One region of the Brenneria goodwinii genome, then DNA from elsewhere that is predicted to be linked to it. Evidence: predicted binding sites of a transcription regulator. Region 1 holds the regulator's gene; each other region holds the start of a gene.
The links. The regulator LexA, encoded in region 1, represses DNA repair genes until DNA is damaged. The targets are predictions, from matches to a motif close to TNCTGTATGTACATACAGNA.

Region 2: uvrA (excinuclease ABC subunit UvrA) is a predicted target of LexA. The motif match lies at 1,382-1,401, and genes of this name have one in related genera.
Region 3: uvrB (excinuclease ABC subunit UvrB) is a predicted target of LexA. The motif match lies at 857-876, and genes of this name have one in related genera.

What each region holds. Positions count from the first base shown of each region.
Region 1 covers NZ_CP014137.1:3,586,756-3,589,033, forward strand. Annotated here, with positions in the region: gene zur (zinc uptake transcriptional repressor Zur) at 1-165, shown strand, start outside; gene lexA (transcriptional repressor LexA) at 1,010-1,618, opposite strand; gene ACN28R_RS15940 (diacylglycerol kinase) at 1,727-2,092, opposite strand; gene plsB (glycerol-3-phosphate 1-O-acyltransferase PlsB) at 2,220-2,278, shown strand, end outside.
Region 2 covers NZ_CP014137.1:5,302,629-5,304,906, reverse strand. Annotated here, with positions in the region: gene uvrA (excinuclease ABC subunit UvrA) at 1-1,294, opposite strand, end outside; gene ssb1 (single-stranded DNA-binding protein SSB1) at 1,529-2,068, shown strand; gene ACN28R_RS23485 (metallophosphoesterase) at 2,254-2,278, opposite strand, start outside.
Region 3 covers NZ_CP014137.1:1,016,818-1,019,095, forward strand. Annotated here, with positions in the region: gene bioD (dethiobiotin synthase) at 1-222, shown strand, start outside; gene uvrB (excinuclease ABC subunit UvrB) at 992-2,278, shown strand, end outside.

The DNA of each region.
Region 1 (2,278 bases):
GGCGTAGAAGAGACGCTACGCCAGTTAGCACAGCAGGCAGGATTCACCTTACGCCATAGCGTTATTGAAGCTCACGGATTATGCGAGGGCTGCCAGGAAGTGGCGTCCTGTAAACATCCCGGCCATTGCGATCATGACCATACCATTCCCATTAAAAAACGCTGACGCCATTAATAATAAGGATGGGAAGGGAACATCCGCTGTCCCCGTTAATAGCGCTCAAACCGGATTTTTGCAGTCAGAAAGAAAATAAACCTGCCGTCTCTTTCCAATCCTACATTACTGCCGCCACCCCAAGTACGGTAAATGGTTAACACCTCGACACAGGATGCCATTATTCGAACTTGCGCGTGTCAACATTACCGGTTAGCAGTCGCGATTATATTGCCTTCCCATACCTTTAACTTGTTTTTCAGCCGATTATTTTGGCGACCGTAACCGTATCAGAGGTTAGTCGCCATTTGATCATGCGTATCTGTAACTCGTCATACTGCAAGTTGCATGTGCGTTGGCTTTGTTACCCGCCCCATACCTGTGGCTCGTCCCTACGGGGCCGCAGCAAGCGGCGTTCAAATCGGTTCCCGTGGTCGCTACCTTCCTGCAACTCGAATTATTTAAAGTATAGTTTATTCTTTAAGTATTATCTTGTACGCTGACTCGCTCTTTATTCATAGCAAATATTGCCATATAAAGTGAATTTTCGCACTATCGGCAAAAGCCAGTAATGGAATAAAAAAATATCAAAGCGAGAAAAAAACGCACCTAAATATTAACTATAGACGATAGTTTCACTTTATTATTTAAATAGGGTTTCAAAGAGCATCATTAATAATCTAATTAAGAAAACGATCGGTAATGTCGCAACAAATCAAATAGGCGAAATGCAACAGAATGTAGCGGTAATATTGAATACGCATGAAAGAAGGAAACAACATCGCCCCAAAATATGAGGCGAGTATCAAACGAAAATGGCAGGTCGGATGGATGACCGGCAGTCAACGCGCCGGCATCAGCTCCAGTCGCCGTTGCGAATAACACCGACGGCCAGCCCCTCAATAGAGAAACTTTGTTGACGCAGGTCGACAACGATAGGAGAAAACTCTTCGTTTTCAGCCAGGAGATGAACGGTGTTGCCCTGCTTTTTCAAGCGCTTGACGGTGACTTCGTCTTCAATGCGCGCCACAACAACCTGTCCGTTATGGACATCCTGCGTTTTATGCACAGCCAGTAAATCACCATCCATAATGCCAATGTCTTTCATCGACATCCCGCTGACGCGTAACAGAAAATCGGCGCTGGGTTTGAACATTGACGGATCGACCTGATAATGACATTCAATATGCTGCTGGGCTAAAAGCGGTTCACCCGCGGCTACGCGGCCAATCAGCGGAATGCCAGCCTCTTCCTCCATCAGCAGACGAATACCGCGTGATGCGCCGGACACAATTTCAATTACGCCTTTACGCGCCAATGCCTTCAGATGCTCTTCTGCGGCATTCGGTGAACGAAATCCCAGCTGCTGGGCTATTTCCGCTCGCGTTGGCGGCATACCGGTCTGCGCTAGATGATCGCGGATCAGGTCATAAACCTGCTGCTGTCTGGCTGTTAATGCTTTCATTCCGCCCCCTGGTTGTTTATACAGTTTTGCTGTGAGTATATACAGCTAATTGCCAATTGGGAACCGGGATGTGAGTAAACCTCGGTTTTTATTAATTTCTGGAAGCCTTCACGCAAAATGCCGCCAGAGAATACAGCCCCAGACGACAGCCGCCAGCAAAATGGCGACAAACACCGCTGCCGAACCAATGTCCTTTGCGCGGCCCGATAATTCATGGCGTTCAAGACCAACGCGATCGACCACCGCTTCGATCGCACTGTTAACCAGTTCAAATAACATGATCAACACCACGGCTCCGATAAGCAGCAGTTTTTCCACCAAGGTTATTGATAACAGACAGGCGATGATCGCTCCAACAATAGCCAGCAGCGTTTCCTGGCGAAATGCCGCTTCATGCCGCCATACCTGCTTCAATCCCTGAAGGGAATAGCCGGTTGCTTTGATTATCCGGGTCAGCCCCGACGCTTTATTCATCTATCCTCCATTATTTATCAACGCTCGCTCACGTTTTAACGCTTTCCCGTTGTCTTATCACAACAGATCTCCAGCGCAGTTTCTGGTATCCTTGCGACGCATTGCTAACAAGAGGCTTCAAGTTGTTATGTCAGGTTGGCGTAAAATTTATTATAACCTATTGAATTTTCCACTCAAACTGTTAGT
Region 2 (2,278 bases), 1.7 Mb from region 1:
AAATCTCCGGCAACGTGGTCTGTTCGACAAACACGTGACGCGCGTCTTCACGCAAACGCGTGCCGCCGCAGCTGGCGCAGGGACGATTGCTGATAAATTTCGCCAGTTCTTCACGCACCGCACTGGATTCCGTCTCTTTGTAACGGCGCTCCATGTTATGCAGCACCCCTTCAAACGGGTGGCGGCGCACCGAGGTATCACCCCGATCGTTAATATATTTAAATTCGATGTTTTCCTTGCCTGAACCATACAGAATCAGTTTCTGCACGGATTCGTTCAGACTATCGAACGGCGCGTCGACATCAAACTTGTAGTGATCCGCGAGCGAGCGCAGCATCTGGAAATAGTAGAAGTTACGACGATCCCAACCGCGAATGGCGCCGCCGGCCAGAGACAGCTCCCCGTTCTGCACCACCCGGGCCGGATCGAAAAACTGCTGGACCCCAAGCCCGTCGCAGCTCGGGCAGGCGCCGGCCGGGTTATTGAACGAAAACATGCGCGGTTCCAGCTCGTGCATACTGTAGCCGCATATCGGGCAGGCGAAATTCGCCGAAAACAGCAATTCGGGCACGGTGGGGTCATCCATATCGGCCACCACCGCACTGCCGCCGGACAATTCCAGCGCCGTTTCAAACGATTCCGCCAGCCGCTGCGCCAGGTCGGCCCGCACCTTGAAACGGTCGACAACCACTTCAATGGTGTGTTTTTTCTGCAATTCCAGCTTGGGCGGATCGGAAAGATCGCACACTTCGCCGTCGATGCGCGCGCGGATGTACCCCTGCGTCGCCAGGTTTTCCAGCGTCTTGCTGTGCTCGCCCTTACGATCTTTCACAATCGGCGCCAACAGCATCAGCCGCTTGCCTTCCGGCTGCGACAGCACGTTATCCACCATCTGGCTGACCGTCTGGGCATCCAGCGGAACGTCATGTTCCGGGCAACGAGGCTCGCCGATGCGGGCAAACAGCAAACGCAGGTAATCATGAATTTCGGTGATCGTGCCGACGGTGGAACGCGGGTTGTGAGAGGTCGATTTCTGCTCAATGGAAATAGCGGGCGACAACCCTTCGATGTGATCGACGTCCGGCTTCTCCATCAGCGACAAAAACTGGCGCGCGTAGGCAGAGAGCGATTCAACGTAACGCCGTTGACCTTCGGCATATAAGGTGTCAAATGCCAATGATGATTTACCTGAACCGGATAATCCCGTGATCACTATCAGCTTGTCGCGTGGGATTATCAGATTGATATTCTTGAGATTATGAGTACGGGCACCACGAACTTCGATATTATCCATTCACACACTTCCCGGAATAAATACAGTTTTGCATCATCTCGCTGACGGAGACAACCGGTTCGAAACGTGCAAGTATGGCACAAAAAAAGCTGAATGGATATCCAGTATCAAGCGCAATCGTTGCAATCCTTACATTCATTTTTGATTCAGTCTCGCAGGTATGATAGATACTTTTATCATGCTAAAATCGATCGTTTATACTCTATATAAATTGATTCATCAGGAGAGACGAGCATGGCCAGCAGAGGCGTTAATAAAGTGATTCTTGTCGGAAATCTGGGGCAGGACCCGGAAGTTCGCTACATGCCGAATGGTGGTGCAGTCGCCAACATCACACTGGCCACGTCCGATAGCTGGCGTGATAAGCAAACCGGCGAGCAGAAAGAGAAAACCGAATGGCACCGCGTCGTGCTGTTCGGCAAGTTGGCCGAAGTCGCTGGCGAATACCTGCGCAAAGGTTCTCAGGTTTACATTGAAGGTTCGCTGCAAACCCGTAAATGGGCCGACCAGTCCGGCGTGGAACGTTACACCACCGAGGTGGTTGTCAACATTGGCGGCACCATGCAAATGCTGGGCGGCCGTCAAAACAGTGGCGCGCCGGCCGGAGGACAGCAATCCGGCGGATGGGGCCAACCCCAGCAACCGCAGCAGGGCGGCAACCAGTTCAGCGGCGGCGCGCAAGCTCAGCCTCAGCCTTCACGCCCGGCGCAGAATAACGCACCGGCAGCAAGCAACGAGCCGCCGATGGATTTCGACGACGACATTCCGTTTTAAGTGCGGAACTGTATCGTACATGTAATGTTTGATGGTTAAATACTTTTAAATCAAATAATTGCTTAAAAAGTTTACAGCGGATGCAACACGCCCTGTAAACTTTTTTTATGCTTATTTATGTTGCGGATTTAATGAATAAAGCGCCGCCAGATACGGCGCACCATTTTCAGCCTGGAGAGCGCCCGTCACTGCACGGTTGATAGCTGAGGC
Region 3 (2,278 bases), 2.6 Mb from region 1:
ATTAACCACGCCTTGCTGACCGCCAGCGCCGTCAGACAGGCCGGGCTGACGCTCGGCGGCTGGATTGCCAACGATATTTCGCCGCCGGGAAAACGGCATCGGGAGTACCTGCTCAGTTTGCAGCAGCGGTTGCCCGCGCCGATGCTGGGGGAAATTCCGCATCTGGCGAACCCCCTGGCGCGGAATTTGGCGCAGTATGTCGATCTGACGCTGCTGGCGTAACCTAAACATCCATTTCAGTCATCTAAATTAAACAGAGGATAGCGATAATAGTAAGTTTTTATCACTATCCCTCTACTGATAATTCGCCTCGTATTTATCATCGTTCGATAGAAAAAAACATCTTGAAATTCGCACTTTAGCTCTTGACAACCTTGAGTCTGCGCTTTTCCGTTCATTCCCGCCTTTACCGTTTTTAGCCTAATATTTATCAGATAAATTGCAGAAAAAAGGTGAAGAAAATCGATATCGCCACCGCCGTTATATGACGGTTGTGTTTCGGCAACTCAGGGCGGATGCGGGGTTGTGGGAGTTATCCACTATTTCTGTGGATAACCGTGTGCATTAGAGATAGAAAAGCCATGCCAGGCGAGATTTGGCGCGGGTTCCCGCCAGGTTGACGTTATTCTCTGCTTTTTCATTAATTCTTTTTTTATCATCGCGTTATTTAAAATCAAGTCCCTTTACCGTCGATAGCGCGCAGTTGCATAAATTAACAGCGGCGGCCACGCCGACACTTTAAACGCAATCACGAATCTGGGGATAAATAGCCATATTTTCACTGGTGAATTGATACTTGATGTGCTAGCAAATCCGTTCGTCGATTAATCATGCTTTCAGACAATAATTTCCTTGATGCTGTTTTTATATCCAGTATCATAAAGGTGGCAAAGTTCACGATTGATTTTCATAATAGCTGAGTGTCAATGACGGCCGTCCGGTTCCACTCATTTGCCATCCGTCCACCCATCCACGAGAAACGTATTCGACTATGAGTAAAGTATTCAAACTGAATTCCGAATTTAAACCGGCGGGCGATCAGCCGGAAGCCATTCGTCGTTTAAAGGAAGGATTAGAGGATGGATTGGCGCATCAGACGCTGCTGGGCGTTACCGGATCGGGTAAAACCTTTACCATCGCCAACGTGATTGCCGATCTGAATCGCCCCACCATGGTGCTGGCGCCCAATAAAACGCTGGCCGCCCAGCTTTACGGCGAAATGAAAGGGTTTTTCCCGGATAACGCGGTGGAATACTTCGTCTCTTATTATGACTACTATCAGCCCGAAGCCTATGTGCCGAGTTCCGATACCTTCATAGAGAAGGATGCGTCGGTTAACGAACATATTGAACAGATGCGGCTCTCGGCGACCAAAGCCATGCTGGAACGGCGTGATGTGGTGGTGGTCGCCTCGGTTTCCGCCATTTATGGTTTGGGCGATCCCGATCTGTATCTGAAGATGATGCTGCATCTGACGCAGGGAATGCTTATCGACCAGCGTGCGATTTTGCGGCGGCTGGCGGAACTGCAATATACCCGCAACGATCAGGCGTTTCAGCGCGGGACTTTCCGCGTACGCGGCGAAGTGATTGATATTTTCCCCGCCGAGTCTGACGACATCGCGCTGCGTGTCGAGCTGTTTGATGAAGAGGTGGAACGCCTGTCGCTGTTCGATCCGTTGACCGGGCAAATTATGCATACCGTGCCGCGCTATACCATCTATCCTAAAACGCACTATGTGACGCCGCGCGAACGTATTTTGCAGGCGATGGAGGATATCAAGATTGAACTGGCCGACCGCCGCAAGGTGCTGCTGGCGAACGATAAGCTGGTGGAAGAGCAGCGACTGAGCCAGCGGACGCAGTTTGATCTGGAAATGATGAACGAGCTTGGTTATTGCTCGGGCATCGAAAACTATTCCCGCTATCTGTCCGGGCGCGGTCCCGGCGAGCCGCCGCCGACCCTGTTTGACTATCTGCCGGCCGACGGGTTGTTGGTGGTCGACGAATCGCACGTCACCATTCCGCAGATTGGCGGTATGTACCGCGGCGACCGGGCGCGCAAAGAAACGCTGGTGGAGTACGGCTTCCGCCTGCCGTCAGCGCTGGATAACCGGCCGATGAAGTTTGAAGAGTTCGAGGCGCTGGCGCCGCAGACCATTTATGTGTCGGCGACGCCGGGCAACTATGAACTGGAGAAATCCGGCGGTGACGTGATCGATCAGGTCGTTCGACCCACCGGCCTGCTGGATCCGGTCCTGGAAGTCAGGCCGGTGGCC